4 regions of the Lysinibacillus sp. RS11 genome follow, and region 2 is predicted to be linked to each of the others. Evidence: riboswitches for the same ligand, from Rfam matches in the RefSeq annotation. Region 2 holds a riboswitch; each other region holds the start of a gene.

Region 1 (8,396 bases), 650 kb from region 2:
CTCCCACTTATCAAATCTAATTAAAAAGCTCATTCCCTGTAGCAGCAGAGAATGAGCCGAAATATATGAGGGAGAATTAACTAGCTTCTGATAGCATTTGATAACGATATGTTGATAAAGTCTGTTGTACAAGTTCAATTTCTTCTTGTGTAAAGTTTGGTATTGCATACGTACGTTCAACTAATTGGAATGTACCGTATTTTAAGTAATACTCTGTCGCAGGTACAGGAATGTGACTTGCACCATATATTTCATATGCTTCGAAGACCTCTTCTACTATATAGCCTTCCTCTTTAGCATAAACGAATTCATTAAAAGCAGAATGTCCAAATGTCTGTATCCATTTGTTTTCAACTGACGCAAGTATGTTTTGAATGGCCATGTTGTTCACAAACACATGATTTTCATTTAGTTCATAAATAAGATAAGATGCCATGTTTTGCGCACTATAAACATTTCCCATTTAAAACACTCCTTTATCATCAGTTTTTAGATCAGAGTAGCTACTGGCTACGCAAATATTCAAAAGTGGAGAATACTTATGAAAAACAATTTTGTTCTAGGTTGGTAGCCTTTCGAACGCTTAAGTTATTCCCTAGTATAATACAAGGATTTAAATAAGTCAATAATACTTATATAAATACTAGGAATTATTTGTACATACTTTCGGATTACTTACCGAATGGGGTAAGTGGTTGATGCAGCAACGTTTTACGTATTACCGAATGAGGCCCATCAAATGAGACAATACGTAAACGCTACAACATTAGCCAATTTTTATTAAGCCTCTATTGTTTGTTGAGAAGCTGTTACTTGTTCAATAGCTTGTTCTAAATCTGCAATGATATCCTCTACTGCCTCTAAACCGATTGATAGGCGAATGAGCGACTCGGTTACACCAGTTTGGATTAACTCTTCAGCTGATAGTTGCTGATGTGTAGTAGATGCTGGATGGATAATTAATGATTTGGCATCCCCTACATTTGCTACGTGCGAGAATAATTTCACACTATCAATTAGTTTACGCCCTGCTTCACGTCCACCTTTAATACCGAATGTAAGCACTGAACCGAAGCCATTTCTCAAATATTTTTTTGCTAAATCATGAGTAGGGAAATCTTCTAAGCCATTGTAATTTACATATTCCACAGATGGGTGGTTACGTAAATATTCAGCTACTGCCAATGCATTTTCATTGTGTTTAGGAATACGCAAATGAAGCGTTTCTAACCCTTGTAATAAATTAAATGCTGCATCTGCACTTAACGTTGGTCCAAAGTCGCGTAGCAATTGTACACGCAGTTTTGTGGCAAATGCAGCCTCTGCTGTGTCAATACCATAACGCAAACCGTGATAAGAAGCATCTGGCTCAGTAAAGCCTGGGAAACGCCCACGAGTCCAATCAAACTTTCCTGCATCTACTACAACGCCACCTAAAGTTGTACCATGTCCGCCAATCCATTTTGTTGCAGAATGAACGACGATATCTGCACCGAAGTCAATTGGTGTAGAGCCATATGGTGAAGCAAATGTACTATCGATAATTAATGGCAAGCCGTTTTCATGTGCAATATTCGCTACCGCTTCAATATCTAGCACTTTTAAACTTGGGTTACCATAAATTTCAGCGAACACCACTTTTGTTTTATCAGTAATCGCTGCTTGGAAATTTTCAGGGTTTGTTTCGTCTACAAAAATTGTTTTAATACCGTAGTTTGGTAGTGTATTGGCAAATAAATTATAAGTACCTCCATATAAAGAACTCGCCGCGACAATTTCATCACCTGCACCCGCAAGATTTAAAATGGAAAATGCGATAGCTGCTGCACCAGATGAAAGTGCTACTGCTGCTGTACCGCCCTCTAATAAAGCGACGCGTTTTTCAAAAACATCTACAGTTGGGTTTGTAATACGAGTGTAAATATTGCCAGCTTCCTCTAAGGCAAAAAGACGTTGCGCATGAGCAGTGTCTTTAAAAACGAAAGCCGTTGAGCGATATACGGGTACTGTGCGAGATCCTGTTACAGGGTCTGGCTCTTGGCCCCCGTGTAACAGCAATGTTTCTGGTTTAAAATTTGTCATTGTATACCTCCAAATGGTTATTTTTTTACGATGGCACCGGAGATGAGGAGGATTTTTCAGTAGAAAACAAAAACCCTCTTCAGCTAAGAAGAGGGTTGCGGTTGCAAGTTTTCCTCCCCTTATCTGCCAGATCCAAGTAAGAATCTGTAGGAATTAGCACCTTAGCAAGTTCGTCACTTACTGGTTGCCGGGCATCATAGGGCCTATCCCTCCGCCGCTCTTGATAAGAGTATGAGATTCAATTTCCATCGTTGTTACACAGTATAAACATAGACTTTTTTTCTGTCAACACTAAAATTTTATTTTTTCCGAAACTTCTGTCTGCTTCTGAACGTATTACGAACGCATACACTATTTTAGTATTTATTTAGAAAGGAGGAGTTTTATGGTAAAAGCCGTTATTATTTTTCTACTTGTTGGTTATTTAATTGGCTGTATTCACGGCTCTAAAGTCGCCCAGTTCTTATCCGGGGTCGATCTAAAAAAGGCTGGTCATGGAAATGCTGGTGCTTCCAATGCAACACTTTCCCTTGGATGGAAATACGGCGTATTAGTCGCCCTTATCGATATCGGTAAAGGTGTAGCAGCTATTATAGGTGCCCATTTCTATCTAGCAGATGCAACAAATTTAACAGAAATACAAGTTTGGCTCTTAACCTATATCATAGCTGCCGGTGTCATCCTAGGTCACAATTTTCCATTTCATATGGGCTTCAATGGCGGCAAAGGAACTGCATCAATCATAGGGATCCTACTAGCAGTTGATTGGGAGATTGGTTTATTTGCACTCATTTTATTTGTTATTTTATCTTTCGCGACGAATTATTTAATTGTCGGTGTACTTGAATTTTATCTTGTTTTTTGTACAGCAACATATTTATGGATTCCTGGAGTAGGTCCAACGATTATAGCCCTACTACTTTTTGCAATAGCAATCATTTTGCATATTGAAAATATAAAGAGATTAATTCAGGGAACTGAGCCTAAAGTGACTTCTGCATTTAAGAAAAAGAAAAAACAAGTGTGTTGATTAACCATTTTTATCCATCCCGATTAGAAGGCTTTGATTTCCGCTACGGGCTGGGTCTTAAACGATCACTTTGCCGGCTCTCCTGATTACTTCGGGGCCCCACCCGATCACTCAGAGACCTTGCTTGTCCCTAGCTTTTCGCGCAATACTTCTTAACAACTAAAAGCCTTGAAGGAACAAGTCAACTGTCCTTCAAGGCTTTCTTCATTTTATTATTTCGATAATGCAGGGTCCTTCATCGTCCCGTTTTTTGCGTAATTGACATGCCATGAAAGTGCTTTTTCTAGATTGTGTGGCGTATGGTGCCCACCTGTTGCTTCGTTAGCATCGTTAAAATACTTCCGTAATTGCTCACGATATTCCGGATGTGCACAGTTATCGATAATGAGTGCAACCCGTTCTTTTGGTGCAAGCCCTCGCAAATCTGCTACTCCCTGCTCTGTTACGATTACGTCTACATCATGCTCCGTATGGTCCACATGCGATACCATTGGGACGATACTAGAAATATTTCCGCCTTTCGCATAAGATTTTGTGACGAAAATACCTAATCGTGCATTACGCGCAAAGTCTCCAGAACCGCCGATTCCATTCATCATCTTTGTGCCAGAAACATGCGTAGAATTCACATTCCCGTAAATATCTACTTCAAGCGCTGTATTAACAGAAATTAACCCGAGTCGGCGAATAATTTCTGGTTGGTTAGAAATTTCTTGCGGGCGTAATACTAATTTATCAGTATATTTTTCGAAATTACTATACACTCGGTTTCCAACTGCCTCGGAAAGAGTAATAGAAGTAGCAGATGCAAAGTTTACCTTACCTGCATCTATTAATTCAAATACCGCATCTTGTAGTACTTCCGAATATATTTCCAAGTTCTCAAACTCAGAGTCTTTAAAGCCAAATAATACAGCATTTGCTACTGAACCTACTCCTGATTGGATTGGTCGTAAACTATTCGTTAAACGGCCTACTTTAATTTCTTCACGTAGGAAGTTTAATAAATGATTGGCCATAATATCTGTTTCTTCATCAGCAGGAACGATTGTTGATGGTGCATCTAAAATATCTGAAATCACAATACCTTTTACTTTATCTAAGTCTAGTGGAATACCAATTGTGCCAAGTCGATCCGATACATCTTGTAATTGAATTGGATCACGTTTCCCCTGTGGTCCTGGCACAAAAATATCGTGCACACCCTCTAATGCATCAAGCTGAGCTATGTTCAACTCTATGATTATTTGGTTTGCCTCTTGCACAAAAATTGGAGAGTTACCAACTGAAGTTGTAGGAATTAGTAGGCCGTCTTCTGTAATAGCAGTCGCTTCAATAATTGCAAAATCAATAGGACCAATAATGCCTTGACGTACTAGTTCCGCATTATGTGACAGGTGCGCATCAACGAATGTGATTTCACCGCTGTTGATTTTATTACGAATACCGGCATCCGCTTGGAAAGGTCCGCGTTTGCGAATAACGCCAGCTTCTGCTAAGTATTGGTCAACTTCTGGCCCAAGCGATGCACCTGTATATACATCTACCTGGAAGCTCTCTTTTTTGGCTTTTTCCACAAGTGCCAGTGGGACCACTTTAACGTCACCAGCACGTGTAAATCCGCTCATCCCAAGTACCATACCATCCTCAATCCAAGATGCTGCTTCTTCTGCTGTTACAACCTTGCTCCGTAGCTGTTCATTACGAAGCTTTTTCGCTAACTTTTCTTCCATCCCTTATTCCTCCATCCCACTTTATTTTTGTTCAACTAGATTATTTAGCTCAATTTTTCCGGCATAAAAATCCATTTATTGGGGTATAAACCAAATAAACCGCCGCACAAACAATTCTATACTATTTAGAATTTTTAATCTATATTAACCAATATATTTAATTTTACGAGAAATTTAATGCATTTTAATACTATACAAAAATAATGGTAAGCTCGCATAAATTCGATTTATTTAAAAAAGCGTGATATGCTCTTGTTATATAAGGGGAAAAGGAGATTCTTTTAGATGGTTAAACAATTGTTACGTAACCACTCTTCGGTTCGTATTTATGATGGAAATCAAATTTCTAAAGAAATTATTGAAGAATTAATTGCTACTGCACAAATGGCTGCTACATCACATTTTGTACAAGCTTATAGTGTTATTTGGGTAACAGATGAAGAGAAAAAGGAAAAATTAGGTTTACTCTCTGGTAATCCTCGTCAATACGAAACTTCTGGCGGTGCCTTTGTCTTCTGTGTAGATTTCAAACGTCTTCAAATGGCAGGTAAATTAGAAGGTGTAGACATTGTAGCGGATTCAGCAGAAAATGTTCTTGTTGGTGTAGCTGATGTATCATTATTCGCTCAAAACTTTGTCATTGCGGCAGAATCTATGGGATATGGTATTTGTTATATTGGCGGCGTGCGTAATAAGCCTGAGGAAATAAGCGAATTATTCAATCTACCTGATTATGTATTCCCACTATTCGGCTTAACAATCGGAGTTCCTGCTCGTCGCAACGAAGTAAAACCTCGTTTACCAGTTGCAGCAGTATTACATGAAAATGAATACAATGCAGAAAAATACGAAGAGCTTTTACCTGCTTACAATGACACAATGGAAACATACTACAATAATCGCTCATCGAATCGAAAAATTGATAACTGGACAAAGCAAATGGCCGACTTTTTAATCGAACAGCGCCGTCCTCATATTACAGATTTTTTAGCGAAAAAAGGTTTCAATTGGAAATAACTTTATCAACAAGGTATGTGGCGTTACTATCGTATGATAGTAACGCCACTTTTTTTCATATTTAATTAAATTGTATTATATATACGTACTTATAAGCACATTTATAAGCTAACACACCCGTTGAAGTATTTATTTATAATTAGCCGACGGTAATGTTTCAGTAAAACAGAATGAAATTAACTTGGTATATTTTATTATCCAGCTGTCTTCTATCTATAATTTAATTTCCAATTTGTTTTTCATTTACATAAATTAAGTATTCTTGAGCTTCCAAGAATTCCTCTTGTGACTCTGTAGGAATTATATCGACCTCAGGAATACTTGAGACTCCTAGTTGTGCCATAATCGTTTCATAGGTCATTAGGGCTTGAATATATTGTTCATATTCTTCAGCTGTTAAAACCTCTTTGCTTGATGGGAGTCCGTTTAATTTGTCAAAGTATGGTTGAATTTCGTACATAGCTTCTTTAATTTTCTCTAATGGTTCTACAGGGAGTTGAGAATAATCTATGTTTCCATTGTTATCACCATATTCCAGTTTTGCATTTGTAAATACATTTAGTAAATCTTTAAATTGTTCAAATTCCTCTTTTCCTAGGTCACCTTTTGCTTGATTTAGTTTTGCATCAAATAATAAGTAACTTTCCATTGTAACATTTGCCACATGTTTTTTTAGATTATCAAATGAACCATATAAATGATCGGCAAGTAACGCCTGATAAGCAAATACACCTGTTGGAATCATTAAACAAGCAGAAATAACAGCTATAGCCAATCGTTTTTTTACAAAACGATTCAGTTTACCACCCATTTCAGAATTTGCTTTATTAATGCCCAATTTACTTCTTTCATGAATCTCTACAGGGATTTCAATTTTTGAAAACTCTTGCTTTAGATGGTTATGCATAGTTATCTACCTCCTTTAAATTTTGGCGAAGCTTATCTAACGCACGGTATAAGACAGACTTTGCGGTTCCAAGCGGGATGTCTAATATCTCTGAAATTTCCTTTAATGTACGATCGTCGTAATATTTTAGTAAAATGACACTCTTCTCATCCTCTTTTAAAGTATCAATCAGCTTGTGTAAAGATAAAGTAAGTGCAATGTCTTCATCTTCTGCCCCAGTAAGCACTTCAAAGTCTAAATTTAGCGGGATCACCTTTTTATTTTTATTGATTAAGCTCAATGCACAATTAATCGTAATTTTCATGAGCCATGTCTTGAAATATTCTGGTTTTTTCAATGTACTGATTTTCTTAAATGACTGATAGGCCACTTCTTGAACAAGATCTAATGCATCATCTTTATTTTTTACATAGACATAAGCCATTCGATAAATATCTGCTTCGTACTGCTGAAAAAGCATTAAGTAAGCTTTATCATTTCCTTTTTGTGCTTTCTTTACTAGACGTTCAAGTTTCATCTTAATTCCTCCTTTCGTTTTGGTTTTACATCTATTAGATAAACTGGAAGGTGATTTGGCTTAAATTTTTTTAATTAATTTTATGTAATGGGGTTTGGGAAGGTTTAATGAATGTACACTTTGTCAAAATAACACATAACTAAAATCAGTAGTTCAAAGTATTGGGATGGGAAATTGTAAAAAAATAAGCACTTATTTTGTTAATAATCGCCATTGTTTTATTAGCAGTTTGGTTCGGGGCTTACTTATATCGAAATAAAAAAAACAGAATTTAATCTACACGTTAATGTAGATTAAATCTGCCTTTTTGTTTTAACAGCAACAATCTTTGAGAAAACAGCCTTACTCTAAAAAGGACTTCCTAGACAACCTCTTTGCCTTTATACACTGATGTAAGAGTTATCAGGAATTAGCTCTATCTGCTCTGATTTTTACCAGATGGAAACTCGATCCTCCGGAGCTACATACATGCCATCTCCAGGCTTGATTCCATAGGTATCATAGAATTGCTGGAAGTTCACAATCGTGCGGTTTACCCGAATTTTATTAGCTGAATGTACATCGTTTTTGCTCAGAATCACTGCAAATTCTTTTGTTGTTGTGGATTTCCACATTTCTGCATTGCTTTCGAAATATGCTTTATAATCTGGATTACTCATATTGGATACAACTTGTAGTGAAGCGGCCATTCCGCCCAAATCGGCGACATTCTCGCTTAGTGTAAGCTGACCGTCGTTCAACACACCCGGAATAATCTCAATGTTATTATAGAACTCAATCAGTTCCTCGTTCTTCTCTTTGAATTTCTTAAAGTCTTCTTCTGTCCACCAGTTATTTGCATTTCCATTTTCGTCGTATGCAGATCCGTTGTTATCAAATGCATGGCTGATTTCATGGCCAATGATCATGCCAATTGCCCCATAGTTTTCTTCAGGTTTAGCGTTAATGTCATAGAAAGGCGCTTGAAGAATACCGGCAGGGAACGTAATTTCGTTATTAAGCGGATTGTAGAAAGCATTTACGGTATATACGCTTGTTCCCCATTCCGTTCTATCAACCGGTTTTCCTAGCTTGGCTTTTGTGTTATCAATATATGCTTTGTTTACTGTG
Region 2 (8,396 bases):
ATAAATTTGCCGAAGCTTGGAGAGCACTCGAAGATTTATACGAGCAAGGGAAAATTAAAGCTATCGGGGTATGTAACTTCCAAGTTTCACACTTACAGGATCTTCTTAAAATAGCTCGTATCAAACCAGTTATTAACCAAGTGGAACTTCATCCACGATTACAACAAACTGAAGTACGTTCATTCTGCGAAGAACACAATATCCAAGTGGAAGCTTGGGCACCATTAATGCAAGGTGGACTTCTTGATAATGAAACTATTTCAAAAATAGCTGAAAAATACGGGAAATCAAATCCTCAAGTTATCTTGCGCTGGGATATTCAAAATGGTATCGTCACAATTCCAAAATCTGTGCGCAAAGAACGTATGATTCAAAACGCTGATATTTTTGATTTCACACTAACTGATGAAGAGATGGCAATCATTAACGCCATGAATCTAGATCAACGTGTTGGACCAAACCCAGATGAGTTTGATTTTGTCATGTAAACAATAGCTATGTAAACGTGAAAGAGACTGTCTTATTTTCTTCTCTTAGACAGTCTCTTTCCAATCTATTTAAGATGTATGCTTAATCGCGATATCTTCATCACGTTGCATTAACAGTACATCTTCACCTTTATCTTGTAGCACTTCGATATGTTTTTCACCCCAAGTGCAAAGCATGTTCAGCACAGGGTCCATCTCTTGACCATAAGGTGTTAACGAATATTCAACTTTTGGCGGTACCTGATTGAAAACCTTGCGATTAATTAACCCAGACTGCTCTAATTCACGTAATTGGCTCGTTAGCATTTTTTGCGAAATGCCTGGAATCAATCGGCGAAATTCATTCGTACGAATCTTACCATGGTGGTTAAGGTGACAAAGAATAATAGGTTTCCATTTGCCCCCAATGACTTCAAGAGTGGCTTCAACACCAATATTATAAACTTTTTTCATTGTAAACCCCCTGTAATATTCAAAAGTAACTAAAAGTACCCTATATGACTTTTAGATGTATATGAATATTACTATATACTATAAAAAAATCAAAGGAGATATTATTAGAATGAAAGATACAAAAGTGCCGAATGCCAAACTAACATTACTCGCACTTGCAATCAGTGCATTTGGTATCGGCTCTACAGAATTTATAAGCGTCGGACTTCTTCCATTAATTACAAAAGATTTTGATATAACATTAAGTACTGCAGGTTTAACCGTATCCATATATGCACTAGGTGTAACTATTGGTGCACCGCTTTTAACAGCATTAACATCGCGCCTTAGTCGCAAAAATGTGTTGCTGCTCGTCATGGTACTGTTTATTATCGGTAACTTACTTGCAGCCTTAGCACCCTCATTCTTATTACTACTAACTGGGCGTGTTATTTCAGCATTGGCACATGGTGTGTTTAGTCCATCGCCTCTGTTATAGCTGCAGATGTTGTGGCACCTAATAAACGAGCAAGTGCAATAGCTTTTATGTTTACAGGACTAACATTAGCAACTGTGACTGGTGTCCCACTAGGAACTTTTATTGGACAAGTAACTGATTGGCGAATGTCGTTTATTTTCATAGTTATCATAGGTATTATTGGATTAATTAGTAATGCCCTACTTGTACCTAGTCAATTGTCTAAAGGGAATCCAATATCTATTCGAGATATCGGGAAAGTATTAGGGAATATAAGAATGCTCTTAATTCTCTTTATTACTGCAATTGGATATGGTGGCGCATTCGTTGTATACACCTATGTTTCTCCTATTTTAGAGCAGTATATGGGCTACTCACCTAAAGCAATTGTCGTAATCTTAGTTGTATATGGTATTTGTGTTGCCATCGGTAATACATTAGGTGGTCGTTTTGCGAATAATAACCCTTTACGTGCTATCTTTTTTATCTTTATAGGCTTAGCATTAGCACTACTCGGCATCAACTTCTTTTTAGAATCAACAATCGTTGGATTAATAATGGTCTTTATGATGGGGCTATTTATGTTTATGAATGTACCGGGATTACAGCTTTATGCCGTTCAGCTTTCAGAAAAATATATACCATCAGCTATTTCAATGGCTTCAGCATTAAATATTTCAGCCTTTAACATTGGTATTTTTCTAGGTTCGTACATTGGAGGAATCATTGTTCGCCACCAATCATTAGCTCATACTCCTATATATGGATTCGGCATGGTGATGATTGCCGCGGTTACTACGTTCCTATGGTTACTCTTTGATAGAAAGAAGCAATAGATCCCTTGCTATGTATTTATTAGAATAAAATGATGAAAGGAAGCTTTAACAATAGCCAGGGCTTCCTTTTGTTATTCATCCTATTTAAGGAACGTAGCATCAAAGTATGCCTTGAAATTTGGATACAGATAGTCTAATGACGCTTTAATATCGGCGTTATCATCAAATAAAACTTCATGTTCAATTTCATATATTGCACAAGTTTCTTCATCTGCATTGTCATTTAAATCAATGCAAAATATTTTTCCATACTCTTCATCCCATGAAAACGGAAGATATCCTAAACTACATAACGATGGATTATACATATCTCTAACGTTATTTAAAGGTTCATTAACACTTTGTTCCGGTATGACATCAAAATAATGATGATACGTTGAAATAAAGGCTTTATACCATTCAGGAAATGGAAGTCCGAACTCTTTTTCTAAAGCTTGAATATCATCTTCCGTTACTATAGAAGGGACCAGCTTCCATCTTGACCATTCTTCATCAGTATCTGCTAATTTCATCTCAACAGGAACATCCGGACGCATCCATCTGCAAAATCCATCTTCCGAAACCTGATTATAGTGCTCGTAGTAAACTTCAAAACCTTTTTTTATATATTCACGAATATTCATCTTTAAACCCCTTTTTATCTCAGAGTAAAATCTTTTCTCCCTAATCCCCTACAGTCCTAGGTTTTTCACATCAGTCACTAACACCTAAAACATTTTTATACATAAGATAGAGTATCAACTATAGGATAGGAGGAATTTAGTTGTATTACAATCCTTATCCGTATTTTGTCTACCCTAACTATTATCCAACATGGGCAATGGCCACTCAACAACCTTCAAGATATCTAGCAATGCCGACGAACCCAGCAAACAGCAATCCATTCCCACCCGTCAATATAAATAAATTGAAGACTTCTGCGAAACGAATTAAGGCCATTATGCAGCAAGCACAATTACTTACGGATAAAATTGACGAATCCGAGCAATTTGCCCATGATCTGATGAACGCAGCACAACTGTCAAATAAAACAGAAGTTGAAAAATTAATTGCGTCGACAGGTATTACCATCAAATTCGAAACTAACTATACACCAGATGGGATCCGTATAATATTTACTGACAGTGACTGTTGTAAGCTCACCTTAAATTTGACCTGGTGAGTTTCATCTAATCTATAAATTACCACAAATTGACACTCTGAAGGTTCTGGAAATTTTTTAACTATGTATCCCTATTGAACTTGTAAACTATAAATAAATATGCTAAAGTATTCGTAATCTATTTCTGAAAATTCTTATATTACTTTTTCTTATCAAGAGAGACGGAGGGATTGGCCCTATGATGTCTCAGCAACCAGCCTATAGGTATGGTGCTAATTCCAATTGGCGAAATCAGCCTTGAAGATGAGAAGACTTACTTAGTTGCTTTGCACAAGGGTCCTCTTTCTACAAGGAGGGCTCTTTTTTATATTCACTAGTAAGTAAAGTCTAAGCATCCAAAAATAATTACAAGAAAGCAGGAAAATATTATGACAAACGACCTTTTACAAGCACTTCAACTATTGAAATCGAAAGAATGGATAGATTTAACACATACATTTGGTCCTAATTCACCTCATTTCTTTATGTTTGATGATGCAAAATTTGAAACATTATTTTCCCATGAGGATGGTTTCTTTGCGCAACAATTCTCTTTCCCTGGGCAATATGGAACACATATCGATCCACCTATCCATTTTGTGCGAAATACACGCTTTTTAGAAGAATTGGCGTTAAAAGAACTTGTCCTACCACTAATCGTTATTGATCAATCTAAGGCAGCCGAATTGAATAACGATTACACATTAAGTATCCAAGATATTCTTGACTTTGAGGCTGAATATGGGGAAATTGAAGCGGGTACCTTTGTTGCGCTTCGTACTGATTGGAGTAAGCGTTGGCCAGATAAAGAGGCTTTCAGCAACAAAGATGCTGATGGTAATAATCATATTCCTGGCTGGGGATTAGAAGCGTTACAATTTTTATTCAACGAACGAAACGTTAGTGCGATTGGTCACGAAACTTTTGATACGGATTCAGCAGCTGATTTTCGTAAAAACGGTAAGTTAGATGGCGAATATTTTGTGCTTGAGCAAGATACTTACCAAATTGAACTTATGACAAACTTGGATAAGCTACCTCCTAAAGGTGCTGTTATTTTCAATATTGTACCAAAACCTGAAAAGGCCTCTGGATTCCCTGTGCGTTCATTTGCAATAGTGCCTTAAAAATAGCAATAGGTCTGAATCAAACCATGATAGGTATTGAATCAGACCCTTTTTATTTAGGTGAATTCCTTTTTTTAAAAATAAAATAAACGATCAAAATTATTATGATGAACAATGCTATAAGATACATACTGTAGCGGGATAAATATAACCCAACATAACGCCATTCCTCCCCAAGTACTTCTCCTAAGGTAATAAAAGTAAATGTCCATATAATTGCTCCCGTATAAGCAAAGAAAGCAAACTTTTTAAAAGGATAATTATTAATAGCCGCAATATATGCTGTTAGATGACGTACACCAGGAATAAAATATCCGACTACTAATAATATCGGTCCTATTTTTGCAAATAATTTTTTAGTAACGTCAATTTTCTGTTCAGTAATATGGATTTTTGGACCGTATTTTCGCAATAATGGTAGCCCGAATCTATAGCCTATATAGTAGCTTAAGGTAATTCCCCCTGCCGCACCTACCACAGCGCTGATTAGAGCTGGAATATGCGAGAGAGTTTCTCGATATACGCTATATCCTACATAGGTTAAAAATATCTCATCAGGAAGTGGCAGCCCGACAATCCCTCCAATTAGGATAAGAATAATGCCAAAATACCCGTAATGTTCAATAAGAGATTGCACATGATGCGCCATAAATCCATCCCACCTAAAGCATAATGATTTCTTTTCAATGTTAGCTTTATAATAACTCAAAGTAGACAGCATTATGAGTATTATAACGTTCATAAAGTTTTCCCCAACGTATAGTGGCTAGTCCATGCTATAAATATAGTTTTCTTAAACTATTATTTGTAGCTCACGTAGAGCAAACTCAATACCACCATCAGTTGATTTCTTCGTTATAAAATCAGCGACATTTTTTAAGGCTTCACTACCATTGCCCATTGCAATACCAAAGCCAACCTGTTCCAGCATGTCGATATCATTATCTCCATCCCCAAAAGCAAGTGCTTCCTTAGGACTCAAGTTGAAATAATCTAGTACAGCTTGAACAGCAATCGATTTGGAAACATCTTGCTGCAAAACATTTGTAATGTACGGATGCCATCTTTTGAACAATAAATGAGGGAATTGTGATGCATATCTTCTCTCTATCTCCTCATCGGCATATAGACACATTAAATATACCTCTTGCGTTAAAATATCTTCATTAATAACGGGAAACTCTAGCAAAGATAATGTCTCTTGCATAGCTGTTAATGTCTCTTTCTCTTGGACGTTATTCATCGATAATTGTTCTGTAAAAAACGAGAGACTTTGTTTATTTTCTTCAGCAAAAGCCTTAACTACTTGGACAATTTCTTTTGCAATAGGTATTTTATGTATTACTTGATCTTGATGCTTAACATACGCGCCATTAGCCGTAATAAACGTCTCTATTCCTATGTTTCTTAACTGTTGGCACATCGATAAAGGTCTTCCTGTAGCAGCAACAATACGAATTCCTTTGTTTATTAATTGTTGTATAGCCTTCCTTGTGCTTTCTTCTATACAGCCATCTTCATAATTAACAAGCGTTCCATCTACGTCAAAAAATACAATTTTATAATCCATCGTTTGCTCCTTATCGTTTTATATAATTTTTAACCGGGTGTGTAAATTTATTATCCATTTCCATTAATCAGAGGATCATCAACATAACGTGTGGTTGATTTCCGTTCCGACCGGGCGCTTTGTAGCTGTCGCTTTGCTTTCGCTACAGATAAAACATTTGCCGCTGACGCTTCGCTTTCGCGCAGATAAAACATTTGTTGTTGCTGTCGTTGCACTTTCGCACAGATAAAACATTGTTGCTGTCGCTTCGCTTTCGCACAGACAAAACCCAGTTGCTGCCGCTACGTTAGCACTACGCTTTCGCACAGAGCAAAGCTTCCTGGGGGCGTCCGATGAGCCGCTTCGCTGCGCTCCAGGGTCTCGGGGCAACAGGATGTTGGTCACGAAGGCGTTATCACAGGACGTGATGCTCTTAGCCTTCGTTCCTCTATCGCTAATCCCCAAGGAGTCGCCCAGTCTCCACTCCAATCAACTTATATACATGGCATACGCTTCCCTACTTTTGTTGATGATTCCAATTAGAAAATGCAAAACAAGTTCAAGCTGCTTCATTGTCACTGTCTCTTCACTTAAGAATCCTTTTTTAGTCAAAAATATCCCTATATTTACCTAATCAGTATATCTCTAATTTTACATGAATAATTGAAAAGATGGCATTTTTCTTCTTATATTACAGATAGTTAATTTAACCTATATAAGCTATTGTAAAATATAAAAATTAGCAGCAATTTAGTTAAACATTTGTACATAATTTTACAAACTAAAATAAATGTGTAACTTATTTCAACTGCACAGATAAATACTATTACGAATACGTTTCACAATTTCAAAAGACTAAAAAAATAATGCTCATTTTAATTTTTATAATTCTAAAGGAGTATACCAAAGAACACAGAATTGTTAATATAGAAGATAGTTAATTAAACATATTGGACGATATAATCATCGTATACATAGAACAAAAGAAATAATAACCTAATTGGATGTAAAGGAGTTGATTCTTATGGCATTTAACATTTACTACTATGAAAGTAGTGTGGATTGCAAGTTTTGTAAAAAGCATTTTACCACATATAAAGTACGTCCCAATCGTTATAAAGTAGTCGATGAGCAAACAGACTTCATGCCAGTCTATGAAGGTTTAAATCCGCTGTTATATGAAGTTGCTGTTTGTCCGCATTGTGGCTATGCCTATCACAAATCTATGACAAGAACTTATGGGCCTTTTATGCTTCTTATTGATGAGCTGTACATTAAAGAACTCCAAAAACCTATGGATATATGTAAGGAACGTACTATCGATGATGCCATTATAAGCTTTAAATTAGCTTATCTTGTATCAAGAGCATCCATGGAAGAATCACTTCTTATGGCCAATTTCGCCCTGAAAATAGCTTGGCTGTATCGCTTAAAAAATGATGATCAATCGGAAATGCACTACCTCTTTGCGGCTAGAGACTTTTACAGTAAATCTTTTGCTTCCAATCAAGAGGGCGGAGAACGAATTCAATTTTTGCATGCTGAAATAAGCCTCCGACTTGGTGATATTACTGAAGCGAAGAAAGGTTTCTCACGATTAATTGCGGACCGAAATGTTTCCAATAAATATCGAAAAATAGCACGTAATCGTTGGGAAAACTATAAATATGACGTGGAGCCTATTAATGTGAATGAAGGTGTAAGCGAAATCATCAACTGAAGTAAACGAGGAGCGGAATAGACATGCAGCTATTTACAAAAAGAATTGATGTGAGAGAAGAAGATATTTTTTCAGAATTACATCATTTTTTACTAAGAAAAAATAATCGCTATTTAACGAATGATGAAGTAGTTGCAATAACAGGGGTTTCATCCGAGCTACTTTATAAATGGGTAAAATCAGGGAAATTAAAAAAATCAATTTTTCCTAATTTAGGCGCACCTTGTGAACGATGTGGACAGATTACTCAAGCAAAAATCTGTGTTAGCTGCTCATCAACCATCGTTAATACATTAAAGCAAGAGGAAAAGGATCGTGCATGGTTCAACCAAATACAACGAAATAATGTAAGAGCTAGCACGTATCACTATAAATAATAAATAGCATCTGCAAAGCGTGCTCTATCATTGCACTTACTTAATAGATTCAATAATGGCTCATCACCAAAAGTTTTGGATGACATTTGTTAAAACATATACTATGTAAATAAGTTGATTGGAGTGGAGGCTGGGTGACTCCTTGGGGATCAGCGGTAGAGGAACGCGAGTGAAGCGGCTCATCGGACGCCCTCAGGAAGCTTTGCTCTGTGCGAAAGCGAAGCGACAGCAATGTTTTATCTGTGCGA
Region 3 (8,396 bases), 280 kb from region 2:
TTGTCCAAATTTAAAGCCTGCATTTTTAATTGTCCCTGCATATTCAAAGCCTAATTTTTCATGTGCTTTAATGCTGCCCATATTTTCACCATCAATGCCAGCTACGAGAGTCTTCACACCTCGCTCTTCTGCAATTCGAATAAGTTCATGCATTAACTTCGTAGCAATACCCTTTTGATAGTGATCTTTATGCACATACACTGAGTGCTCCATAGTGTGTTTATAACCAGGGTATGGACGGAACTGACTATATGTTGCAAAGCCGGCTACTATGCCGTTTTCATCAAAGATAAGGAGAGGATTGCTAGATGCTTGCTGCTCCTTAAACCACTGCTTTTTTTCTTCTAACGATTGTGTCTCATATCGATAAACAGCTTTGCTCGTTAAAATAATGTCATTGTAGATGGCTAAAACCTCGGGTAAATCTTTCTCTTCCATTAATCGAATCATCATACTCACTTCCTTCATTAATAGAAATAGACCTAAAGCGCACTGTCATAGGGGGCATCGAATCTAACTCCAATCAACTTATGCATATGTTTTAACAAAGTATCATCCCCCAACTTTCAGTGATGAGTCACTTATTTCAACTTTACACATTAAAATATCGAGCATCCGGATGTGCAAAGACAATCGCCGACACAGAAGCTTCTGGCTCCATCATAAAGCCTTCCGTTAAATGAACACCAATGTCCTCCGGTTTTAATAAACCAAACAATTTCTCTTGATCCTCTAGGTTCGGACATGCAGGATAGCCGAATGAGAAGCGCTGTCCTTGATATTTTGCCGCAAAACGATCACGCATTGTAAAATCTGTCGCATCTGAGAAGCCCCACTGGTCACGAATTTCTTGGTGCATACGCTCCGCAAAGCCTTCCGCAAGCTCAAGCGCTGTAGATTGTAATGCATGACTTTCGAGGAATTTCCCTTCTTCTTTTAGCTGACGAGCCTTTGCCATGACACCTTGCCCTGCCGTTACGACCATTAAGGCAATATAGTCCATTTCACCGCTTTCGACTGTTTTTAGGTAATCTGCTAGACATAAAAACGGTTCAATCTGCTGACGCGGGAAGGTAAATCGTTCAATTTCCGTTTTACTATCCGCTGGGTCATAAACGACTACATCATCCCCATCTGCTTGTGCAGGGAAAAACTGATACATACCTGATGGCTTCAATAGATCACCTTGCAAATAATCATCGACTAAGTCTTTTAATTCTGTTGCTCTTGCATCACCAGCATCAAGTAATTGCTGAACTTGCCCCTTTAAACCTAGATGATGCCCGAGTAATGTCCGCATATTAACATATGGATATAAATGCGAAACAGCATACTCTCGCTTTACATGGCGTCGCAAATCAGCCGGAAGAAAGACAGAAGCTTCTTGTACCGTGCGTGCAGGCTTTACAGTTACTTCTTTTGCAGGACGAGCCGCTCTTTTTTCGTCTGCCTCTAAACGTTTTTTCCGTGATTCCTCAATTTCAACTAAGAAGTCAGCACGTGTATCCGCCCCCATTAACCGATTCGCCTGCTCTAATCCTTGCATCGCATCCTTTGAATAAATGACAGGTCCATTATATTCGCCGGCGATTTTCGTTTCAGTAAAGCGACGAGATAATGCAGCCCCTCCTACTAAAATCGGTACGTCAATACCCGCTTCCTTGAAGTCCTGAGCTGTAATAACCATTTGCTGTGCTGATTTTACAAGTAAGCCAGAAAGTCCAATGAAATCTGGCTTTTCCTTACGAATGGCTTCAATTAATTGGGCAGGTGTTACTTTAATGCCAAGATCAACAACTTTAAAGCCATTATTACTTAAAATAATATCGACTAGGTTTTTCCCAATATCATGCACATCACCTTTTACAGTAGCAAGTACCATTTTCCCCTTACCAGTACTCTCTTCATTTTTCTCCATAAATTGTTCTAAATGTGCCACTGCTGCCTTCATAACTCCTGCTGATTGCAATACTTCCGCTACGATTAGCTGATTATCATTAAATAAGCGACCAACCTCAGCCATTCCATCCATTAATGGTCCATTAATAATATCTAGTGGCATTTGGAAAATTTCACGAGCAGCATCTAAATCCTCAATAAGACCTTCCTTTGTACCCTCTAGAATATAGTAAGCCAAACGACCTTCTACCGTTTTCGGAATATCTGCCTCCGTTTTTTCCTTCTTTTTATCACGATAGAAATCCGTGAAAACGGCTAATGTTTCGTCATTTGTATTAAAGAGTAATTCATTGGCTAGCTTAATTTCCGCTTCAGGAATAGATGCATAACGTTCCAGCTTTTCGGTATTAACAATTGCATAATCTAAACCAGCCTGTGTACAGTGATATAAATACACAGCATTTAATACTTCCCGACCTACAGGTGGTAATCCGAATGAAATATTACTTACACCAAGCACTGTTAATGTACGTGGCATTTTTTCTTTAATAAGGCGAATCCCTTCAACTGTTTCAAGTGCTGAGCCAATATACTGCTCATCTCCCGTACCTACAGGGAACATTAATGGGTCAAAAATGATATCCTCAGGTGCAATGCCCCACTTTTCTGTTAACAAATTATAGGATCGCTCAGCAATCTCTAGCTTGCGGTGTCGATCAACCGCCATGCCTTGCTCATCAATTGTACCCACAACTAAGGAGGCACCATATTTTTTCACTAACGGTAAAACTGCATCAAAACGCTCCTCGCCATCTTCTAAGTTAATAGAATTGATGATAGCTTTTCCTTGAGAAAACTTAAGTGCCTCTTCAATTACTTTTTCATCTGTCGAGTCAATAACAAGAGGTACTTTTACTTTTTTTACAACCTCTTGCATAAAACCTTGCATATCAGCTAATTCATCGCGATCAGGATTCGCTAAACAAATATCAATAACATGTGCTCCATTTTTCACTTGGGCACGAGCGATTTCAGCTGCTTCCTCAAATTTTCCGTCAATAATTAAATTTTTAAACTTTCTAGAGCCGATGACATTTGTACGTTCCCCAATAAATAATGGACGCATGGAATCGTCGTACACTAATGGCTCGATACCTGATACTACATGACCATGCGTTGCAACTGGTAATTGGCGAGGCTTTTCGTTCCTTAGCACCTCTCGAATTGCTGCAATATGTGCTGGCGTTGTACCACAGCAACCTCCGACAATATTCAGCCAACCCTTTTCTGCAAAACCTTTTAATTTCTGAGATAACGATTCAGGCGACTCATGGTAGCAACCTTCCTCATCAGGTAAGCCCGCATTCGGATAACAGCTAATATAGCCAGTTGAAAGCTCTGCTAGTGAGCGAATGTGGTCAGTCATAAACTCTGGTCCCGTCGCACAGTTTAAGCCAACTGATAACGGCTTAATATGCTCAATAGAAATGTAGAAAGCATCGATTGTTTGACCGGCAAGTGTCGTGCCCATCGGTTCAATTGTTCCCGATATCATCACAGGGAGCTCTTTTCCAGTTGCTTCAAAAGCACGAGATACTCCTAGAGTCCCCGCCTTCACATTCAACATATCCTGACTTGTTTCTAGCAATAGAACGTCCGCCCCAGCTTCGATTAATGCCTTGGCCTGAACGTAAAAGTTTTCCTCTAACTCGTCAAATGAAATACCACCTGTTACCGACAAGGTTTTTGTAGTTGGCCCCATAGCCCCCGCTACAAAACGTGGCCAATCGGATGTTGAAAATTCATCTACTACTTTGCGCGCAATTTCCACAGCACGTTTATTGATCTCTTCTGCCTTTGCGCCAAGATCATATTCGTTTAGTACAAGTGGTGTTCCACCAAATGTATTTGTACAAATAATATCTGCTCCAGCCTCTAAATATTTTCTATGAACTTTTTCAAGCACATCTGGTCTAGTTAGCACAAGATTTTCATTACAGCCATCGTATTCCTCGCCGCCAAAATCCTCCGCTAATAAATTTTCATTTTGTAGCATTGTACCCATTGCGCCATCAAGAATTAATATTCGTTTCTCAAGTTGTTCTTCAATCAAGTGCTTAGCCATTTATACTTACCCCTTTTTTCTGTTCATCCAATTGCTCAATATATTTCATCAATTCAAGTGTCATATCATAGCGCAGAAACGGTGTGATAAGATAAATGCCATTGAAATATTCCGCTGCTACTTCTACTAATTCCTTGGCAATTGCAATCCCTTCTAGTGTTGCGCGTTCCTTATCATCACCACAAGCCTTCATACGCGTTAACGCATCATCTGATAGTTTGATGCCTGGTACTTCATGATGTAAAAACTCCGCACTTTTATAGCTCGTTACTGGCATAATACCTATATATATTGGTGTTTCTAAATGCTTTGTCGCCTCGTAAATTTCCACGATTTTTTCCTTTGTATAAACAGGCTGTGAAATAAAATAATCTGCCCCATGTTCAATTTTCTTTTCTAATCGAGACACAGCACGATCTAGTACACGTACATTAGGATTAAACGCTGCCGCTACAGAGAAATTCGCCTTTTTACGAAGTGGTTTCCCTGAGAACGATACACCTTCATTTAACTGTTTTATTAATTGGATTAGTTCCATTGAAGATACGTCATAAACGCTAGTCGCCCCTGGGAAATCACCTACCTTTGTCGGATCTCCAGTAACCGCTAAAATATCATGAATCCCAAGTGCATTTAATCCCATTAAATGTGATTGAAGACCAATTAAATTACGATCTCGGCATGTTATATGTGTCAATGGGCGTACCCCATGTACTTCTTTTAATAGGGCACCCATCGCAATATTACTAATCCTTGGCGATGCCAGTGAATTATCAGCCATCATGACTACATCTGCACCAGCTTTATACAATTTTTCGGCACCTTCAATAAAGCCTTCAATTTCTAAATGTCTAGGAGTATCTAACTCCACGATAACTGAGCGTTCTCGTTTTACTTTTACATGTAACGGCTCATAATTTGGCGGCTCTGCCTCACGTAAAACTGCGATTTTTTCTGGCTTTGCGTGCTTTTCCTCAACTGGAGATAGCGCCTCTAAATACTTTTTCACTGCGGCAATATGCTTGGGTGTCGTACCACAGCAGCCACCTATTAAACGCACTCCTTGATCACGAAGTGCTATAGCTGCTCGCCCAAAATAATCTGCCTCAGATTCATAAACGACACGGCCATCCTCCAAATCAAGAAGAGAGGCATTCGGATACGCTGACATAAATGCCTTTTCAGGAAGCTCTACACCTTCAAATGCTTGAATAGTATGGTGTGGGCCTAAGCGACAGTTAACACCCACGATATCAGCACCTAGCGCTTCAAGTTTATGTAAAGCGGCGTTTAAACTCATTCCATTTTGCAAAATGCCTGGTTCGTGCATAGAAACTTGCGCAATAATCGGTAATTTTGTTTTAGCTCGTAACATTGTTAAAGTTGCTGTCAGCTCTTCAAAATCATAATATGTTTCAAGTAAAAGACCATCTGGATTTCCCGCAAGTAAAACAGTTGTTTGCTCTTCGACCGTTGCCAGAATTTCCTCTAACGTTGCATCACTCTTTCGAATACCACGGATTCCTCCAATAGTACCCAAGACAAATTGTCCACCATCTGCCGCCGCTCGTTTGGCAATCGTAATAGCAGCTTCATTAAACTGCTGCACACGTGATTCTAATCCATAGCGAGCTAATTTTATGGCATTAGCTCCATACGTGTTTGTTTGAATAATGTCGGCTCCAGCTGCTATATACTCTCTATGAATCTTTTCAATTAATTCTGGTCTTTGAACATTCATTTCCTCATGGCAGTACTCCAAGCCATAGCCGTATAAAAGCGTACCAATTGCACCATCTGCTGTAAGAACATTCGTTTTTAACTTTTCAAGCAATCCCATAAAACTAGCCTCTCTTCCCTTATCTATCAAATAAAAAAGCCTTCTTTCAAAAAAAGAAGGCTTTTACGTTTCGTAATTGTTTTTCCTTCTCATCTTCGACACATTGGTCTTCTGGATTTAGCACCTGACAAAAAGTTGGTTGCTGAAGCTTCATAGGGCCAGTCCCTCAGCTTCTCTTGATAAGAATGTAGTATGAATTTTTTAAATAATTAAAAGAATCATATCGTTTACGAACGATAGAGTCAAGACTATTTCACTGAACAAAAGATATTTTCTACGAAAAAAATATTATTTTTCGATTTTTATCAAACAATTACAATAGTTTTTCAGCAAGTTCCTCACCAATTTTTTTCCCGTTTTGAATACAAGCCCCTATGCCTACTCCAAAATAAGAGCATCCCGCTATTAATAAATTTGGATAGTTGTTCTCAAGCTCTTGCACTAGACCTTGTAACGCCTCACGATGTGCCAAGTCATACTTCGGCATTTGATCAATCCATTTTGTCACATCGACAACAGTTGGTTTTTCCTCAATCCCCAAGCTTTTTCTTACATCCTCTAAGGCAACAGCTGCTAATTCTTCATCTGTCATCATACGCAATCTCTCATACGCAGGGTTAATGCTCTTATAAAAAAGTCGTACAAGTAATTTCCCTTCTGCAGAGGTGTGCTTCCACTTGCGACTTGTCCACGTTGCTGCATTACATATAACATCGGAATTATGTGATACAATATAGCCTGTTCCATCTGCTGGTAATCTATGATCGGGTACGTCAAATCCTAAGTAAATCGTAATGGCTGATGCAGTATTGAATTGACCAAAATAGCGATTCAATGATTCATCTTGCAATAAGTTTTGTACCGAATCGTTAGGAAGTGCCAAAACAACATGATCTGCTTCAATCATTTTATCGTTTGCTAAAGTAACGATATATTGATTCTCCTGCTTTTTAACACTAGTCGTAGCAATTCCTTTCACAATTTCTACATCTGTTAAAGTTTCTTCAAGTCGTTCAATTAGTGACGATAAACCATTTTTAAATGAAATAAATTTTTTATTAGCAGCTTTCACAAATTGCTCTCTGTTTGCATCAAAACCTTTAATAATACTACCGTAATCATTTTTATAATCGATTAAATACGGTAATGTGGAAGCAATTGAAAGTTGATTTAAATCTCCCGAATATACACCTGCAAGTACTGGTGCTATTTGATTTTGAACAAGCTCCTCACCTAAATAATACGTTAAAAATTCCCCAATCGAGCTTTCCTTTGTAAACCCTTCATTTGGCATTGTTAAATCCTTTAATGCTGCTTTTTTCCCTTCTTCTGATACAAGCGTACTTTCCTCAAGTGATGGTAAGCTCATTGGAATTCCGAACGTCGAGTCTGCTGGGATAGCATGTAACTCATTATTTGTATAAATATACGAAATACCAGTTTCGTTATAAACAAGATTCTGTTTAAAATCAAGTTCCTTTACTAACTCTAAAACACCTTTATGACGTGCAACAATGGAATCTGCTCCTGTTTCCAGGATAAAGCCTTGTTTATACGCTGAGTGCAGCTTGCCACCTAGATATGTATTTTTTTCAACGAGCACAAGCTTCACATCTAGGTTTTTCTCTCGAATCTGACGTTGCAAATAATGCATTGTGCACAATCCTGTAATTCCGCCACCTAATACAACAACTGTTTTCATGTTAAACCGCCCCTATTTTTAGTTCTTTATTCAGTATAAACTTTTTTACCTAAAAATTACGCAAAACACTTTACAAATTTAGCAAAAATGGAGCTACCCAGCATTTGGGATAGCTCCATTTTTTCATTACTATATATTTATGTAGAGATCATCAAAAATACTTTTGCGTCATTTCTTCAAACTTTATGAAAACACCCATCTAACGTCCTCTAGACTCATTGGATTATATATATATTAATAGTTGATATAGTGTTTTTATGTCCTAGAATGTGTGGTGTTTTTTATATTAATTAGTTTAGATTTTGGGCAACATTCGCTAATTTTTCAGCAGAACTCGTTACCTCTTCAAAGGCAATACCTAATTCATTGAGAATTTCCGCTATCGCTAGAACTTCTTTTTCCATACAATCATTTTGTTCTTTAGCTTCAGTCATAGAATTTAATATATTGGTAAATTGTCCTTCTGTTTGTACCATATTTCCTTCCCCAGATGCGACCTCTTCTTGTATATTACTAAGGGAATGAACAAGTTTATCAATCCGATCATTCGTTTTGTGTAATAACGTCGCTACAGAAGTAACAGATTCTTTTGTTTGAATCGATAATTTTCGAACCTCATCCGCAACAACACTAAAGCCTTTCCCCGCTTCTCCAGCACGAGCCGCTTCTATAGCTGCGTTTAATGCTAACAAATTTGTTTGGTTCGCAATATTCGTGACAACACTCATGATAGATTCCATTTCCTTTGACATCTCAGTCAACTGTTCAGTATTTTCCGTTATATCATTAAGAGAATGAATAATATTATTCATATTTTGTGATTGACTTTT
Region 4 (8,396 bases), 2.1 Mb from region 2:
ATAATAGTGTTGTACTGCCATTAAGAGTGCTAGTTTTGGCTAATTAAAAAATACTTGCAACTTTAACAGCCTTTTCAAGTCCTGTTGCAATAATTTCTTCCGCTTTATCAGGGAATTGATTGTGACCTTCAATCACTATTTTCTCTAGATATTTTACACCGAAAAAGTTCATCATGCTTGCTACATATTTAACAGCCATTTCTAACTCTGCTTTTGGTCCTTCAGAATAGACACCGCCACTCGCGTTTAATAATACAATTTTCGTATCTCCAATTAGACCTACTGGACCGTCTGGTGTATATTTAAATGTTTTGCCCGCGCGGTTTAAATAATCAATATAAGTGTGTAATACAGCTGGAATTGTTAAGTTCCATAATGGGAAACCAAACACAACTTTATCAGCTGCAAGGAATTGATCTAAATATTTATCAGCGACAGCAACAGCTTTTGCTTCTAGTACTGTTAAATCTAATCCTCTACTAGCCTTGAATGTACCATTAATCATATCTACTCCTACATATGGCAATTCTTCATTGTATAAATCAAGTTCTACCACTGTATCATTTGGATGTGATTCTTTATAGCTTGCTAAAAATGTTTCATATAATTTCACACTCACCGCTTGGTCTGCGGGACGATTGTTCGCTTTTACAAATAAAACTGTTGTCATTTTCTTTTCCTCCTGGTGCTACTCTTATGTTGTTTTAAATAGGGAACCATATATCTTTACAGTTTCTTTGTGAAACTATACTCCATGTCTCCACCTAGAGCTTCAGCAGTATCACCAGTTTCTCTGAAGTCATGTGTATGAATTTTCTCAAACGGACCAAAATTTACTTGCTTATAAAATTCAAAACAAGGGAATCCGTCATGTTCACCGTGAATATCGACAGTACCATCTTTTTTGACATGTACAGTTAATAGATAATCAACGGGAGGTGCATATACATTTAATGGGTTGCTGGCACTAGCACTCATTTGAAATTTGACGTCATCTGATCCCCTTATAATATCAGTACACAAAATACCGTCAGTACTAGCTTTTCCAGTTTTTTTAATAACGGATCCATCGGGAGTTATAATTCTTTCCGTTGTTATGCCTGTATTTGCATATGTGAATATGTCTTTTTTATAAAAATCTACAACCACTTCTTGTTCAATTCTGGAACGCATTGCGTTTACAGCATATGGTGTAAATTCACGTGAGTCACCTTCAAATTGAATCACGTTTCCTGTTTGAGTATCCTTCTTAGGTTCAGTCCAAGACATTGGAATAAATACACTTGCTCTAACTTTAACGATAGTATTCATGGAAACCTCCATAATTTATTTGATTAATTTACTAAATTTGTTTGGGTGTATCCTATTTATTTTGTAATCGAATTATAGTCAACTTGATTGACTACATTGTGTATAGTACAATGTGTTTCAAATAAAGTCAACCTAATTGACTTTATTTGAGGAGGGTTTAAGTATGAATCATGAAGGATTTAATGAGTTGGATCTTACATCACTTTTATCATTATCCTTTAGCACATCAATTAATGAACTGCATGACAGATTGAGTGTATTGGGATTTGAGGATATTAGACCTGTACATGGCTTTATGTTTAAAAGCATCATTCCCAATGGAGCTACAGGTATAGAAATAGCCGAATATTTAGGCATTACTAAGCAAGCTGTGAGCAAAATGGTGGATTATCTTGAGCAACGTGATTATGTAATGCGCAAAGCTCATCCCACTGATAAGAGAGGGAAAATTATTGTTTTGACCGAACGAGGTTGGTTAGTAGTTAATGCAAAAAAGAAGATACTGGATGAGATTGAGCAACAGTGGATTAAAAAAATAGGTGTGGAACGACTACAAATGCTCAAAGAAGATTTAAGTAAATTAGTTTATGAAATAAATGAAGGTGAATTACCAACGAAAATAAGACCTGTCTGGTAATTATTATAGAGCTTATTACAGGAACTATTTGTACACCCGAAAATAAGCGTTTTTTTCAAAATCTGGACGCAATTACGCCAAAGCGAAATTGATATAGGTTGATTGGTGTGGAGACTGGGTGACTTCTTAGGGATCATCGATAGAGGAACGAAGGTTAAGAGCATCACATCCCGTGATAATGCTTTCTTGACCTACATTGTGTAGGCCCAAGTGGCTCATCGGACGCCCCTATGAAAGCGCCCAGTGGGAATGGAAATCAACCACACTTATGGTGAGGAGCCCGAAATATAGTTATGGAGGAATTGGATGGATGCATTAATCGCCCAATTAAAAGAACTGGGATTTACAGAATATGAAGCAAAGGCCTATACAGCACTCGTACAAAATAGTCATGTAAGTGCCTATCAAGTGAGCAAAAACTCAGGTATTCCACGGGCTAGAATATATGACATACTTGGTGTACTTGTTGAAAAAGGGCTAGTACTGAAAGAAGAAACTACAGATCAAACGACTTACTCTTCCATTCCTGTCGCTGTGTTTTTACAGCAAATTCAGCAACGTTGGCAATCGAGTTTTACGTCGATTAGTACTCAATTAGAAAAATTAGAAACGAAAGAGCAAGAAGTGGAACATAAGGTTGTCATGCTAAAAGGGAAACAGGCAATCGTCAATTACTGTCAATCATTAATCAAAAAAGCGAAAAAAAAGGTTATTTTATCGATGTGGGAAGATATGTACGATGCGTTACGGGAAGACATTCATCAGGTGGCAAAACATATTCCTGTTCATGGGATTACCTTATATGTGGAGGATAATGAAGCTTCCATTGACCAGCACCGTATTACGCAATATACGAGGAAAGCTTCCACGCCCCATTGGTTTATCTTATCTGTAGATGGTCAGGAAATGATTTACGGCCATTCACCGTCCAATCAAGAAACGGCATTTATTACAAATGATCCAGTTCATATTTATTTATTAGAGGATTATATATGGCATGACGTCCTTGTCAATCGTTTGTTAAAGCGTGATGATAAGGGGCTTGAGGAATGGATTACAAAAGAACGTAAAGCCTTTTTCGTAGAGTAAATAAAATGGTATTAAAAAAGAATCTGTAAGACATCTGAGATATTTATTTAGATGGTGCGCAGATTCTTTTATTTTTATGTGAAAAATGGCTAATCGCCAAAAGTTGTGGATGACATTTGTTGCTTTGAAATAAAGTTTGATCAAAATGGATTCCTTATCAGCAAATATTAGTTTCGTTTTTTTAAAAGTTTGATCATTTCGTCATGGTGTTGCTCAACAATCGCGCCCGATTGCTTAACAAGCACTTTACATTCTCCTCGTGGAAATTCATTTCCACATTAGAAGTCTTCAAAAAAATACTACAAAAAGGGTAGCGCCAGAAAAATACAGACTTACAATGTTTAGAAATAACGTGTAAGCCCTAAACGTGTAAATATTGATGTATCCAGTGTTTGCTATTCTTTCATAAAAAGCTGTATAAATAATGTTCATAGGAAAAGCCACGAAACGTTGATATCACAACATTCGTGGCATTTTGGTGTATGTCCAAACTTTCATTTGGGAACGTATTAACGTTTACTAGTGTATAAAAAATATTAATCTTGAGATAGATGTAACCAATCGAGTTAACCAAAAGGACTTTTTAATATAGGTCTTCGTTAAAGAAGTATCAGTTAAATGAAATGATTAAACTACTTTTTAACATCCATTACTTTGTATCCTACAAATAAGATTAAAAACCAAACAGGTGCGACGGTTAGAGCAACACGCATATCTGGAATAAACGCCATTAACACAATAACCATTAATAAGAATGCAATGGCAATATACGTAGAAAGTGGATAAAGCGGAATTTTGAATTTCAGTTCGGCTACTTCCTCTTTCGTTTTTGACTTTCTAAATTTTAATTGTGCTAATAAAATAATCATCCAGCTTGTAATGACTGCAACAGTCGCAACAGCAGAAATATAGATGAACACTTTTTCAGGGACTACATAGTTTAAGACAACCGCAATTAATAACACCGCTGAAGAAAATAAAATCCCTCTGCGCGGACTACCATTTTTGCTTACTGTTTTAAAATATTTTGGAGCATTTTTTTGTACCGATAAGTTGTGTAGCATACGTCCTGAACCGTATAAACCACTATTAAACGCAGACATTGCTGCTGTAATTACAACAAAGTTAATAATGTGAGCCGCAGCAGGGATGCCGACGTAATCGAAAATTTGAACGAACGGGCTACCTTCTGAACCAACTTCGTTCCAAGGATAAATAACCATCATAACGCCTAATGCACCAATGTAGAAAATTAAAATACGCCAAACGATGTTGTTAATAGCTGAAGGAATTGACTTGCTAGGGTTTTTTGCTTCTCCTGCAGAAATACCAACTAATTCAACCCCACCGAATGAGAACATAACTAATACTAGTGACATTAAAATACCATGGAAACCGTTTGGCATGAAGCCACCGTGTGCCCATAAATTATCGAAGCCAATTGCTTCACCGTGGTTGCCCACACCGAAGAAAATAATGGCTAATCCTAGAACGATCATACCGATAATCGCAACAACTTTAATCATCGCAAACCAGAATTCGAATTCTCCGTAAGCTTTTACATTTGCTAAGTTTACAAGCGTCATAATAATAAGTACTACAAGGGCAGATACCCATTGTGGAATATCAGGGAACCAGTAGTTAATGTATACACCGACTACTGTTAATTCTGCCATGCCAACGACAATCCACATGAACCAATACGTCCAACCAGATAAGAACCCAGCAAAGCGTCCTAAATATTTATTCGCGTACGTACTGAACGAGCCTGATACAGGTTCCTCTACTGCCATTTCGCCTAATGCACGCATAATTGTGAAAATAACTAATCCGCCAATTAAATAAGCAAGTAAAATAGATGGCCCAGCCATTTGAATCGTTGAACTAGAACCATAAAATAAACCGACCCCAATGGATCCGCCAAGTGCAATTAATTGCATGTGACGAGTACTTAATCCGCGCTTTAGCTGTGAATCTTGATGATTGTCTTTCATAATGTCTTACTCCTCATACGTTTAGATTTTCAAATACTTTGCTCAAAAAAGGAATAAAAAAAACGCCCTTTTGGATTTACCAAAAGGACGATTCAACTCGTGTTACCACCTTTAATTTATAAGCAATTCACATTACTTACCTTAAGAAGTACGGTCATTTGACGATACTCTCGCACATGATTACGGGTGCTTGCCGGCGTAGCCTACTTAGAATGATCCTTTCGGTACACAGCTCCAAGATGAATTCTCAATCGTTTTACATGCACCTCTCATCAACTGGTAACTTTCTGTTCGTAAAAATAATTGATACTATTTCTTTTCATAGCCTTTGTTCTATACAAATATTTTTGAATTGTTTTTCATTTTACAGAAAAAAATTATTTTGTCAATATATTTTTTTGGATTTCTTCATAACCCGCTTAAATTTTACTATATAGATACAACTCAAATGATCAATCTTTTTTATAAAACTACCTCATTTGTAAAGACGTATGTTTTGTATATAAGTCGGAACAGCAATCAACCATACGTTATGGTATGAGCCTGAAATATAATAAATAAGTATAATTATGGATGTTATAAGAAGGCGGGGATACATAGTGAAAAAAATCATCATTTTATTCATGTTGACCTTAACTATTTTAGGAGCATGTAATACTTCCGCATTTAGTATTAGTGAAATTGCTGTTGTTCCAGAAGTGCGAAAGAAAATAATTTCCGATGATAAGCTCCAATTAATCAGTGATGGAAAAGATACTTTTTACATTGATTTTTATTCGAAAGGAATGGCACATGCTGATTTGGAGGTAGAGGGAGACACATTAAAAATAAAATTCGAAGAAATGAATCCATCCGATGATGTTGCTGAACAACAATGTTTATAAAATTACAAAAGACCCTAAAACAGGAAATTAACGTGGTGTACATAAACGGTAAGTCCACACATTTTAATCATGTAATAACAGGTTTATAGGAAGAATACACCTAAAGAAAAACCGAAACCCCTTAAAGGAGATTTCGGTTTTTTTGCTAAAGATTAATAAAATACTTTATCGACATTGTATTTAGCACGGAATGAATTAATCGCGTATGTCTCGTAAATTTCACGTTCCATTGGATCTTCCACTTCGTACACTTCAATTTTGAAAATTTCATTACGATGATTTTTCATCGGTGACACATTGTCCTCAAAATGCTTTTTAATACGTTGACGAATTTTACGTGCTTTACCTACAAATAATAGCTCGTTTTCTTCGTTGTAGAATAAGAAAATGCCACCTTTTTCACGTGTGATTTTATGGAAATCAATAAAACCATGGTACGGTGTGATTGGTACATCACCTGGCTTTAAATCTTGTTCGCGTTGGCGAATCACTAAATCTGGTTTTGGAAATTCAATTTTAATCAAACTTTTCACGTTCCTCTCTATTACTAAAGATATATGGTAACATAATTACGGCTTGTTTACCATAATATTTCATAGCGTCAACATGATTTACATCAAGATTAGTGTTCATCAATTTAGAGAAGAACATGCATGCTAATAACAAAATATTCTATGTATTATTGATATTCTTAATTGTTCATGTTACAATTCTTTTTAATTAAATAATCTTATCAAGAGAAGCTGAGGGATTTGGCCCGATGACGCTTCAGCAACCTCTAACAAATGTTAGAAAGGTGCTAATTCCAGCAAAGGATTTGTCCTTTGAGAGATAAGAGTGAACGTGGTTAAAATCCCTCTCATTCTATCTCAAATGGAATGAGGGGGATTTTTTTAATTTAGATCGACTAATAAAATTTTTTATATGTAGAGAAATTCAAGAGAGGGGAATGCAAGATGCCAATTAATATTCCAAAAAATTTACCAGCTGGAGAACATTTACGTGAGGAAAAAATCTTCGTCATGGAAGAGGATAGAGCGAAAACTCAACAAATCCGTCCGTTAAATATATTAATTTTAAATTTGATGCCAGAAAAAGAAAAAACGGAGCTACAATTACTGCGATTACTCGGTAATACACCGCTACAAGTTAATATTACATTTTTAAACACAGCCACACATGAATCGAAAAATGTGAGCAAATCACATTTACAGCTATTTTACACGACCTTTCATCAAATTCGCCATCGTCGCTATGATGGCATGATTATTACGGGTGCGCCAGTTGAAAAAATGGCTTTTGAGGACGTGAACTATTGGCAGGAAATTGCAGAAATTATGGATTGGTCCAAGGAAAACGTGACATCGGTCCTTCATATATGTTGGGGTGCACAAGCAGCGTTATACCATCATTACGGTATCGGCAAAATTGAGCTTCCCGCTAAATGTTCAGGAGTTTATTCCCATGTCATTACGGATTTAACAGTGGACTTAGTACGTGGCTTCAGTGATTTATTTACGGCTCCACATTCACGATATACTTCTGTTTCTATTGACGAAGTACGCAACCATCCTGATTTACGATTACTATCTTACTCAGAAGATGCTGGTGTCTTTATTGTGCAATCAAAGGATAATAAAAACATTATGATTACAGGACATCTTGAATATGATGCGACTACATTAGCAGATGAATATAGTCGTGATGTCGCAAAAGGATTGGATATTGAGGTTCCAGTGAATTACTTCCCAAGTGATGATCCATTAAATGAACCGATTAATACGTGGCGTGCTCATACTCATTTATTATTTTCAAACTGGTTGAACTATTACGTTTACCAAGAAACACCATATGAATGGGATTTCGTTGATGAACTTGAATATCATATTTAGTTCATGGGTTCTGTAAACTCTCGATGGCAAATGTAAAGTAAAAAGATGACCTTGATCATTTCATGGTCATCTTTTTTTATTCTAATATGTTGTTAATTTTCTGACGGATTTTCATTGATTGAATCATTTAGACTGTTTGTATTACTTTTGTTCTTTGCAGTATTTTGGCTGTTACTATTACTAGCATTAGTAGAAGCATTTTGGCTGTTGCTATTGCTAGCGTTATTAGAAACATTACCGCAATTGCAATTACTTCCATTCTGTACAGCATTTTGGCTGTTGCTATTACTTGCGTTATTAGAAGCATTTTGGCTGTTGCTATTGCTTGTGTTATTAGAAGCATTACCGCAATTGCAATTACTTCCATTCTGTACAGCATTTTGGTTGTTGCTATTGCTTGCGTTATTAGAAGCATTTTGGCTGTTGCTATTGCTTGCGTTAGTAGAAGTATTTTGGCTGTTGTTATTACTTGCATTAGTAGTCGCATTTTGACTGTTACTATTACTAGCATTATTAGAAGCATTTTGGCTGTTGTAATTACTAGCATTAGTAGTAGAATTTTGGCTGTTCTTATTACTAGCATTAGTAG

Evidence for each region. A riboswitch is a leader RNA that binds a small molecule or an ion and turns the genes downstream of it on or off. The one in region 2 is predicted to bind S-adenosylmethionine.
Region 1: it holds a riboswitch for S-adenosylmethionine, as region 2 does, so the genes downstream of both, AB9L17_RS01980 (O-acetylhomoserine aminocarboxypropyltransferase/cysteine synthase family protein) here and AB9L17_RS23675 (cyclase family protein) in region 2, are expected to answer to the same signal.
Region 3: it holds a riboswitch for S-adenosylmethionine, as region 2 does, so the genes downstream of both, AB9L17_RS22240 (bifunctional homocysteine S-methyltransferase/methylenetetrahydrofolate reductase) here and AB9L17_RS23675 (cyclase family protein) in region 2, are expected to answer to the same signal.
Region 4: it holds a riboswitch for S-adenosylmethionine, as region 2 does, so the genes downstream of both, metA (homoserine O-acetyltransferase MetA) here and AB9L17_RS23675 (cyclase family protein) in region 2, are expected to answer to the same signal.

What each region holds. Positions count from the first base shown of each region.
Region 1 is NZ_CP168124.1:370,697-379,092, reverse strand. It holds gene AB9L17_RS01985 (hypothetical protein) at 77-463, opposite strand; gene AB9L17_RS01980 (O-acetylhomoserine aminocarboxypropyltransferase/cysteine synthase family protein) at 781-2,082, opposite strand; SAM riboswitch class I at 2,199-2,312, opposite strand; gene AB9L17_RS01975 (glycerol-3-phosphate acyltransferase) at 2,468-3,112, shown strand; gene AB9L17_RS01970 (succinate CoA transferase) at 3,325-4,845, opposite strand; gene chrR (class II chromate reductase ChrR) at 5,131-5,862, shown strand; gene AB9L17_RS01960 (DUF3600 domain-containing protein) at 6,083-6,769, opposite strand; gene AB9L17_RS01955 (sigma-70 family RNA polymerase sigma factor) at 6,762-7,286, opposite strand; gene AB9L17_RS01950 (M13-type metalloendopeptidase) at 7,718-8,396, opposite strand, start outside.
Region 2 is NZ_CP168124.1:4,584,340-4,592,735, forward strand. It holds gene AB9L17_RS23650 (aldo/keto reductase) at 1-488, shown strand, start outside; gene AB9L17_RS23655 (winged helix-turn-helix transcriptional regulator) at 558-941, opposite strand; partial or broken gene AB9L17_RS23660 (MFS transporter) at 1,051-2,234, shown strand; gene AB9L17_RS23665 (SMI1/KNR4 family protein) at 2,315-2,857, opposite strand; gene AB9L17_RS23670 (hypothetical protein) at 2,998-3,396, shown strand; SAM riboswitch class I at 3,543-3,646, shown strand; gene AB9L17_RS23675 (cyclase family protein) at 3,765-4,502, shown strand; gene AB9L17_RS23680 (DedA family protein) at 4,555-5,151, opposite strand; gene AB9L17_RS23685 (Cof-type HAD-IIB family hydrolase) at 5,296-6,072, opposite strand; gene AB9L17_RS23690 (hypothetical protein) at 6,151-6,378, opposite strand; gene AB9L17_RS23695 (DUF2225 domain-containing protein) at 7,076-7,771, shown strand; gene AB9L17_RS23700 (hypothetical protein) at 7,795-8,148, shown strand; gene AB9L17_RS23705 (hypothetical protein) at 8,291-8,396, shown strand, end outside.
Region 3 is NZ_CP168124.1:4,306,919-4,315,314, forward strand. It holds gene AB9L17_RS22230 (GNAT family N-acetyltransferase) at 1-450, opposite strand, end outside; gene metH (methionine synthase) at 593-4,024, opposite strand; gene AB9L17_RS22240 (bifunctional homocysteine S-methyltransferase/methylenetetrahydrofolate reductase) at 4,017-5,864, opposite strand; SAM riboswitch class I at 5,951-6,050, opposite strand; gene AB9L17_RS22245 (protoporphyrinogen oxidase) at 6,178-7,566, opposite strand; gene AB9L17_RS22250 (methyl-accepting chemotaxis protein) at 7,857-8,396, opposite strand, start outside.
Region 4 is NZ_CP168124.1:2,509,186-2,517,581, reverse strand. It holds gene AB9L17_RS12795 (FMN-dependent NADH-azoreductase) at 44-670, opposite strand; gene AB9L17_RS12790 (DUF3238 domain-containing protein) at 727-1,311, opposite strand; gene AB9L17_RS12785 (MarR family winged helix-turn-helix transcriptional regulator) at 1,475-1,948, shown strand; gene AB9L17_RS12780 (TrmB family transcriptional regulator) at 2,255-3,037, shown strand; gene AB9L17_RS12775 (amino acid permease) at 3,670-5,031, opposite strand; T-box leader at 5,112-5,363, opposite strand; gene AB9L17_RS12770 (hypothetical protein) at 5,631-5,915, shown strand; gene AB9L17_RS12765 (nucleotide excision repair endonuclease) at 6,068-6,439, opposite strand; SAM riboswitch class I at 6,643-6,753, shown strand; gene metA (homoserine O-acetyltransferase MetA) at 6,872-7,807, shown strand; gene AB9L17_RS12755 (endospore germination permease) at 7,900-8,396, opposite strand, start outside.